One region of the Exiguobacterium sp. s166 genome, then DNA from elsewhere that is predicted to be linked to it. Evidence: riboswitches for the same ligand, from Rfam matches in the RefSeq annotation. Region 1 holds a riboswitch; the other holds the start of a gene.
The links. Region 1 has a riboswitch for S-adenosylmethionine ahead of KNP93_RS10510 (amino acid permease). Riboswitches for the same ligand answer to the same signal wherever they lie in the genome.
Positions count from the first base shown of each region.

Region 2: linked by a shared signal. The riboswitch ahead of metK (methionine adenosyltransferase) and the one ahead of KNP93_RS10510 (amino acid permease) in region 1 are both predicted to bind S-adenosylmethionine.

Region 1 is NZ_JACSMU010000004.1:66,992-71,829, forward strand. It holds gene KNP93_RS10500 (ketopantoate reductase family protein) at 1-224, shown strand, start outside; gene KNP93_RS10505 (polysaccharide pyruvyl transferase family protein) at 424-1,842, shown strand; SAM riboswitch class I at 1,952-2,053, shown strand; gene KNP93_RS10510 (amino acid permease) at 2,138-3,538, shown strand; gene mmuM (homocysteine S-methyltransferase) at 3,513-4,445, shown strand; gene KNP93_RS10520 (MarR family winged helix-turn-helix transcriptional regulator) at 4,535-4,838, opposite strand, start outside.
Region 2 is NZ_JACSMU010000001.1:533,730-538,567, reverse strand. It holds gene KNP93_RS02675 (EAL and HDOD domain-containing protein) at 1-1,105, shown strand, start outside; gene pckA (phosphoenolpyruvate carboxykinase (ATP)) at 1,163-2,731, opposite strand; SAM riboswitch class I at 2,964-3,090, shown strand; gene metK (methionine adenosyltransferase) at 3,218-4,426, shown strand; gene KNP93_RS02660 (GNAT family N-acetyltransferase) at 4,564-4,838, shown strand, end outside.

The DNA of each region.
Region 1 (4,838 bases):
GTGCTGTGTTCAGTGATGGGATTGAACAGATCCAACAGCAACAGATCGCACAAATGGATGAAACGATGAAGTCGTCCTTACAACGTGACATGGAGAAAGGCAATGAAGTCGAGTCAGCTCATTTGTTCGGCACACTTCTTTCGAAAGATGAAGCGACGCAAGTGATGTTGCCGGCGATTTATGCAAATCTCGAAATTTATCGTATGTCGAGAAAAGATGTTTAACTAGTTGTTATATAGGGAATAATTGTTAGGTTGTATTGAGCCTATATTTTTCATAATCCACAATAATGTGTAATTTTCAGCTATTCGTTGACTTGCTGAATTGCATTCAACTATCCTTGAAAAGACAAGATGGTTAAAAAAGCAAAATATATTTTATATTTTTTAAATGAAAACAGAAGTGAGAGGGGAATTATTTTACATGAAACGTATTATTATCCGTGCGGGTATGACACCGTTTGAACAGTTCGACGCAGAATATTTGATGAAGCATAACTCAATCGGAGGGAACGTCGGAAACCTGATTTATCAATACAGTATTTTCCGCACCTTGATGACAGAGGGCACGACGATCACACCGGATTACTACTACTATGAAGAAGAGCGTGCAGATGAAATCAATGCGAACTTCGATTTATATGTCATTCCACTCGCTGATGCATTCCGTAAAGAATTCGTCCCGACACTTCGTAAATATACAAAATTGATTAAAAAACTAAAGATTCCGGTCGTCGTCATCGGTGTCGGTTTACGCGCACCGTTTGAAGCGAATTTAAACGACGGTTTCTCATTTGATGAAGACGTTAAAGCGTTTGTCAGCGCAGTTCTTGAGCGCTCAAGCATGCTTGGACTTCGCGGCGAAATCACATCAAAATATTTGACGCGTCTTGGTTTCCGCGAAGGAATCGATCACAAAGTCATCGGTTGCCCATCGATGTATGCGTTTGGTCGTGATTTGAAAATTCGTGAAACGAATATCACAAAAGATTCAATGATCGGTGTCAACTCGTCACGTCTTGCACCGCAAAACGTCCTTAACTTCATCACACGCGGAATGGAAGAGTACCCGAACCACTACTTCATCCCGCAATGGATGAAAGAGTTGCGTTTGACGTACACAGGAACACATCCGATTGCTGACTTATCCGTCACGAACTATCCGGTTAAAATGTCGGATCCGACTTACATGAACGACCGTGTCCGCTTCTTCTTAAACGCACAGACATGGATTGACTTCTTGAAAGAAGCAGACTTCAGCTTCGGAGCACGTCTTCACGGTAACATCACGGCAACACTTGCCGGAACGCCAAGTATCCTGATTCCGAAAGATGCACGGATGCGCGAATTAACGGATTATCACCAATTGACACACATTTGGGCAAATGACATCACAGACAGCACACGTTTGTCAGATGTGATTGAGTCGGCTGACTTCCAGAGTCCAACACGTGTTCAAGCACGTAACTTTGATAACTTCGTGGAATTCCTGAATACAAATGATCTAGAACACATCTACAAAGAAACGAACTATCCGGAGAACGTTCCGTTTGATCGTGAAATGGCCAAAGCAGAGTTGCTTCCGGTCGTTAAACCGATCACAGGAATCAGTATCGAAGAAGCCGTTTCACGTTTTGAATCATATTTCCCAGCAGAAGAACAAAAAATCGTGGCAGCTCAAAAACGCGATAAAGCGAAAATGGCTGAAAAAGATAAGAAAATCAAATCACTTCAAGGCAAGTTGAACAGTCAAACAAAAGAAATGAAGCATCAACAAGGCACATTGAACCGGAAAGCGGTTCGCATGGCATTGAAGACAGCTGATTTGTTTGCGAAGAAATAAGCGACAGACGTCTTATACCGTTTTGGTGTAAGGCGTTTTTTTTTACATGATAAATTCTGAATTGTGTTGACAATTCAAAACAGGGTTGGTACTGTTATGAAAAATTACATTCTTATCCAGAGAGGTGGAGGGACTGGCCCTTTGAAGCCTCAGCAACAGGTCGAAAGATACTGTGCTAATTCCTGCGGGTGTTGTACCCGATCGATAAGCTTCCTTTGATTGTCGACCGACGCACCCATGCATGTGGGTGCGTTTTTTTTTAGTTTAACGAGAAAAAGAGGAGTGTGGAGGAGCAATGAAAGAAGGAACGTTTCGGCGGAAAATGGAATCCCGGCATATCGTCATGTTGTCACTCGGAGGTGTCATCGGGACCGGATTATTTTTAAGTACAGGCTATACGCTCGAGCAGGCCGGTCGGGTCGGCACGATTTTATCTTACCTGGTCGGAGCGCTGGCGGTTTATCTGGTAATGCTTTGTCTAGGGGAGCTGGCGGTACATATGCCGGAGACGGGTGCCTTTCACAGCTACGCGACGAAATATATTGGATCCGGAACAGGCTATACCGTCGCCTGGCTTTACTGGCTGACTTGGACGGTCGCGCTCGGTTCGGAATTTACGGCAGCCGGTTTATTGATGCAACGCTGGTTTCCGGATGTTCCGGTCTGGCTGTTCAGTGCTTTATTCGTCGTCATGATTTTAGGCATCAATGTCTTGACGGTCCGCTTGTTCGCGGAAGTTGAATTTTGGTTTTCTGCCGTCAAGGTGCTGACGATTTTAGTGTTCATCGTCTTAGGAACAGCAGCAATCGTCGGATTCTTGCCCCTCGCGGACGGCTCACAAGCACCGCTTCTCGCTCCGTTGACGGAGGGGGGCCTGTTTCCGAACGGAGCGTTCGCGATCTTGATGACGATGCTTGCCGTTAACTTTGCCTATTCCGGAACAGAGTTAATCGGGATTGCAGCAGGTGAGGCGGTCGATCCGAAACGGACGGTTCCTCTCGCCATTCGAACAACAGTCTTCCGGCTCGTCTTATTTTTTGTCGGGACGATCATTGTTCTTGCGATTCTGTTACCAAATGATTCAAAAGGAGTGCTTGAAAGTCCATTCGTTGCTGTGTTTGAACGGATCGGTCTTCCGTTTGCAGCAGACATCATGAACTTCGTCATCCTGACCGCGATTTTGTCAGCAGCGAACTCGGGTCTGTACGCCGCATCACGGATGCTCTGGTCTTTATCCGATCAACGGATGATTACGCCGTACTTTTCTAAATTAAATGCGAGCGGAGTGCCGATACGTGCCGTTCTCTTCAGTATGCTCGGTGGTCTGCTTGCCCTGTTCTCCAGCGTCTATGCACCGGGTTCCGTCTACATTGCGCTTGTCTCGATCTCGGGACTGGCAGTCGTCGTTGTCTGGATGAGTATCAGCGCCTCACAGTTCATGTTCCGCAAGCGCTATCTGCAAGAGGGGCATGATCTAAACGATTTGGTTTACCGGACGCCCTGGTATCCGTTTGTACCGATTCTGTCGTTTTTAATGTGTTTGGCTTCATTGATCGGAATCGCCTTTGATCCGACGCAACGGGTCGCCCTCTATTTCGGGGTTCCGTTTATCGCGGTCTGTTACATCGTTCATCATCTGACAAAAACATCATGGAAACGGAGTGTGGAAGATGTCAAAGAACAACAATCCAGTTGAACAACTGTTAAAAGAAAAACCCTATATTTTATTGGACGGAGCACTGGCGACGGAACTTGAACGCCATGGGAGAAATCTCGATGATCCGCTTTGGTCGGCCCGTGTACTGCTTGAAGAACCGGAACAGATTCACCGCGTCCATGCGGATTATTTTAAAATCGGGGCGGATTGTGCCATCACGTCCAGCTACCAAGCGAGTGTCACCGGCTTCAGCAGCCGGGGGATTAAAGAAGAGGAAGCGATTGAACTGATGAAACAAACGGTCTATCTGGCACAGCAGGCGCGTGCGGAAACCGGACCGGCAGCGGATCACGCTTTGATTGCGGGATCGATTGGTCCTTACGGTGCCTATCTTTCGGACGGATCCGAATACATCGGTCATTACGGAGTCGACGATGCGCAACTTGAAGCTTTCCACCGTCCTCGTCTGGAAGCGTTAATCGCGGCAGGTGCGGACGTGTTGGCATTTGAGACGATTCCCTCCTTGCAGGAAGCCGAAGTGCTGTTCCGGCTGCTCGAAGAATTTCCGGATCAGTCGGCCTGGCTTGCCTTTTCCCTGCGTGACGCAACACACATCAGTGAAGGAACATCGTTGAGTGAGTGTATCAAGGCATTAGGGGAGCACCCGCAACTGGCGGCAATCGGCGCGAACTGTTTTCCGGCATCGATTGCGACAGAGTTCATCACGACATTAAAACAACTGACCGATGTACCGATTATCGTCTATCCGAATTCCGGTGAGCAGTATGATCCGGTCAGTAAGACCTGGTCCGGTGAAGCAGTGTGTACGGCTTTCGAAGACATTGCTCCGGAATGGTATGCCGCAGGTGCCCGGTTGATCGGCGGATGTTGCCGTACGACACCCGAGCAGATTGAGCGGATTCAACAGAAGGTGACAATCGGTTAACCGGAAGTCATGTCTAATAAGGACAAAAAAAGAGAGCGGAATTTTGCATCCGTCCTCTTTTTAGACTGATATTTCGTATTTTCAGAAACTCACCGTTCCCGTAACGCTTGGTTGAACTGTTTCAGCAACCGACCGAACGATTCGGCATCTTCATCCGGCCAGTCATGTAATAACCGTTCGATGCTCGTTAAACGGGCTGTCCGGTAAATTTCGAGCTCTTGTTGACCGTAATCTGTGATGTTGTAAAAGAAGGCCCGGCCGTCTGTCGGGTCTTTTATTTTTTCGACTAATTTTTTCTGATCGAGCGCAGCCGCTTGTCGGCTGACGGTCGAGACGTCGAGTTGCAACTCACGGGCAAGGGTTTTGACACCGACTTGACCGGAGTCGGATAAC
Region 2 (4,838 bases), on a different contig from region 1:
GGGAGTAGACCGTGTAGCAGAAGGGAAACGATTATTCATTAATTTCACAGGCGATCTGTTACAGTCTGAGCTGATCGATCACTTGGATCCGACCCGATTCGTGATTGAAGTGTTAGAGACGGTTCACATTGATGCTGCTATGCTCCTGACGTTGCAGAAGTGGAAAGAAGCAGGCTTCGTATTGGCACTGGATGATTTCGTAACCGATCTGTTGCGTCATCATGGGGCAGAGCTGTTTGATCTGATTGATTTGATTAAAATTGATATCGAAGCCATCAACCCACGCGAACAAAGTGCAATCTTACATATTTTAAAGCGGAATTATCCGCATATGCGCTTTTTGGCAGAACGGGTCGAAACACATGAAGATCATACGCGAAGCCTTGAGATGGGATATGACTGGTTTCAAGGATACTTTTATGCCAAACCGATGCTGATGAAAGGGAAGGCGGTTCCTCCGCAAGTACCTGTCCTGTTGAAGATGCTGAAGTGGTTGGATACAGACGATCATTATGAGGACGTCGTCGATGAAATCGAAGGAAATCCTTACATCAGTGTACAAGTACTGCAATTAATCAATTCTCCGGGAATCGGTCTTCGGAACACCGTCAGTTCCGTCCGACAAGCGATTTCCTTACTTGGATTTTCGCAATTAAAGAGCTGGATTTCGTTAATCGTTTTGCGTGAAATGAAACTCGCAAGTCCGTACAGGTGGTCGGATGAATTGTTACGTTCATCTTTGCATTGTGCAAAGCTGTGTGAACTGTTTGCGACGGAAACGAAGACCTTGAAAGCAGAGAGCGCTTATATGATTGGATTACTGTCTCATATTGATGCATTACTCTCAGTCGATATTGATGAAATCATTGATCAGCTTCCGATTGAACCGGCTTTGAAAAACGTCTTACAAGGTGATGATCATCCGTTTCGGGATTGCCTGCTCCTTGCGATCAGCGCAGACCGGGGAGAGTTCGAACGGTTCGAGATGCTGAGCAATCGATTCGGGATTGCGAAGCGCCGCGCTTATGAATTATTAAAAGAAAGCCAAGTTTGGCTTTCTCAAAAAGAGCTTCATTTACAAGATAAGACAGATTCAATCGTCTAACATAAAAGGTTGAGCATCCATTAAGGAGCTCAACCTTTTTAGTATCATCAATCATTTTTAAACGCGGGGACCGGCTGCTTTGATGGCATCCGTCGCACTTTCGAAACGTGCAAAGTTCTGCGTGAACTTTTGCGCGAGTGCAGTCGCTTGTTGTTCGTAAACAGATGAATCCGCCCATACCTTGACCGGATTGAGTAAATCAGTCGGAACACCGGGTACTTCAATCGGCATATGCAGACCGAAAATCGGATGTTCTTCTGTCGGGATGTCTGCGAGCAGGCCGTTGACGGCTGCATTGACCATCGTCCGTGTATACGAAAGTTTCATCCGGCTGCCGGTACCATAAGCCCCACCGGTCCAACCGGTGTTGACGAGATAAACGGTGACGCCGTGGCGATCAATCAGTTCCCCGAGCATCGTCGCATATTTTTCTGGAATCAACGGCAGGAACGGGGAACCGAAGCAGGTCGAAAACGTTGCTTCCGGTTCCGTGACACCACGCTCTGTGCCGGCAAGTTTAGATGTATAACCTGACAAGAAGTGATACATCGCTTGTTCTTTTGTCAGTTTACTGATCGGAGGCAGTACACCGTAAGCATCTGCTGTCAGGAAGACAATCGTTTTCGGATGACCGGCGCGTGACGGGATGGCGATATTCTCGATTGCTGTGATCGGGTAAGCCGCACGCGTATTTTCCGTCAGTGAGGTATCATCATAATCCGGAATCCGGGTGTCGTCGAGGACGACGTTTTCAAGAACGGTTCCGAAGCGGATGGCGTCAAAGATTTGTGGTTCTTTTTCGCGTGACAAGTTGACCGTTTTCGCATAGCAGCCACCTTCGATGTTGAAGACACCGTCATGGGACCAACCGTGTTCATCGTCGCCGATCAATTGACGGCTCTCATCTGCAGACAGTGTGGTCTTACCAGTCCCGGATAGTCCGAAGAATAACGCGACATCCCCTTCGTGTCCAACGTTGGCGGAACAGTGCATCGACAACACTTCTTGTTGTGGTAAGAGATAGTTCATGACCGAGAAAATTGATTTTTTAATTTCTCCGGCGTACTCTGTACCACCGATCAAGACAATACGGTGTTCGAAAGACATCGCGATGAATGTCTCCGAGTTTGTTCCGTCGACCGCCGGATCCGCTTTAAAATGTGGTGCGTAGACGACCGTAAATGGTTCAAAGGCCGCAACCGTAGGATATTCGCGTAAGAATAGCTGTTTCGCAAACAAATTATGCCAAGCATATTCGGTTACGACGCGCACTGGAAGGGTGAAATGCGTATCGGCACCAGCAGCAGCTTCTGTGTAGTAAAGTTGATCTGCTTCGTTCATATAACGAAGAACTTTTTGTAACAGTTGCTCGAATTTGTCCGATTCCATTGGTTGATTGACATGACCCCAATCGATATGCATCTCACACGATTGATCACGGACGATGAACTTGTCTTTCGGTGAACGACCTGTAAATTTCCCCGTTTCTACAGACAAAGCACCATTTTCTGCAAGAACTCCTTCTTTGTTGCGAATCGCATGTTCGACTAGTTCAGCAACGGACAGTTGTTTGAACACATGCTCCTTCTTGAGTAGCTCTTCGATATTCAGGACCGTCATCGGCATCCTGACCCCACCTTTCCCCTACGTTGGTTTTAGCTCTACTATTAGTATGACACATTTATTATATATGACATACTAATGATAGGGCAATCATTTTCCTGCGCTGATTTCTATTTATCTGGAAACGCTTTCAGCATTAACAGTTTAACATCTCTTCTGAAATTTTTCGACTAGAAATTAAAACGTTGCTTGACAGAGTGAGCACAAGTTTATATCATGTAATTCGTAACGGATACTCTTATTCTGAGCAGGTGGAGGGAACAAGGCCCGAAGAAACCCGGCAACCGTCTTATATTAATTTCATCATTAATGTAGGAAAAGGTGCTCTCCTGAAGCGAAGTAAACACTTCGAACGATAAGAGGGTAAAGGAAGAACGCACAACCTTTCCCTGACCATTTTTGGACATGGAAAGGTTTTTTTCATTTTACCGTCCCACTCAACTAGGGGAAATGAGTACACCGTCAAATTCTTTTTTGGGAGGGTCAAACATGACAAACCTTAATCGCCGACTATTTACGTCGGAATCAGTAACTGAAGGTCACCCGGATAAAATCTGTGACCAGATTTCGGATTCAATTTTGGATGCAATTCTTGCAGCCGATCCAAACGCACGTGTTGCGGCAGAAACTTCTGTCACGACAGGACTCGTATTAGTAGCTGGAGAAATCACGACATCAACTTACGTGGATATCCCGAAAGTCGTTCGTGAAACTATTCGTGAAATCGGCTATACACGCGCTAAATACGGTTTCGATGCAGACACTTGTGCTGTATTGACATCAATCGATGAGCAGTCAGCAGACATCGCTCTCGGTGTGGACCAAGCGCTTGAAGCACGCGAAGGAAACATGTCCGATGAAGAAATCGATGCGATCGGAGCAGGAGACCAAGGTCTGATGTTCGGTTATGCAACGAAAGAAACACCGGAACTCATGCCACTTCCAATCTCGCTTTCACACAAACTGGCTCGTCGTTTGGCAGAGGTCCGCAAAACGGGGCAACTCGATTACCTCCGTCCGGATGGTAAAACGCAAGTTACGGTTGAATACAACGAGAACAATGAACCTGTTCGCGTCGATACAATCGTCATCTCGACACAACATGCAGAAGAAGTGACGCTTGAGCAAATTCAAGCTGATCTGAAAGAACATGTCATCGCACCGGTCATCCCGGCAGAGTACATCGATGCAGACACAAAATTCTTCATCAACCCGACTGGTCGTTTCGTCATCGGCGGACCACAAGGAGATGCAGGGTTGACAGGTCGTAAAATCATCGTTGATACGTATGGCGGATATGCACGTCACGGCGGTGGAGCGTTCTCTGGTAAAGATCCAACGAAAGTCGACCGTTCAGCTGCTTACGCAGCACGTTATGTCGCGAAAAACCTGGTTGCATCTGGTCTTGCGGACAAAGCAGAAGTTCAACTTGCTTACGCAATCGGTGTGGCGCACCCGGTTTCAATCGCAGTCGATACGTTCGGTACAGGAAAACTTCCTGAAGCGCAACTCGTTGAATTAATCGCAGAAAACTTTGATCTCCGTCCTGCAGGGATCATCAAGATGCTTGATCTCCGCCGTCCGATTTATCGTCAGACAGCAGCTTATGGTCACTTCGGTCGTACAGACATCGAATTACCATGGGAGCAAACAGATAAAGCCGCTACTCTTGAAGAGCAGGCAAAACGTTTCGCATAATCCTGAGTTCAGAAACTCCCTTTTAAGGGTGTTTCTGAACTTTTTTTGTTTCTCCGGAACTTTGCAGGGAAACGACTGAAATTTCTAGAAAAGGGTAAAAGAACATGAGCCTGTAAAAGGAAAAGGGGGATTTCGGTATGGAGATACGCGAAGCAGTTCCGGCTGATGCAGCACGCATTCATGATATTGCGCTCACGTCCTGGATGGACACATATGAGGAAATCTATTCAGAGCGTTCGAAAGCCCATTTCGTACAAGAAGCGTACCCGCAGGAAGAAGTGGTCCGAGCAATCCGGACAGCGGAAGAAGCACGTGGAGAATACTTCAATGTCGGACTGATCGACGGGGAAATCGTCGGTTTTATCCACGCCATCGATGTGGATGGAACGTGGGAAATCGTCCGGCTGTATGT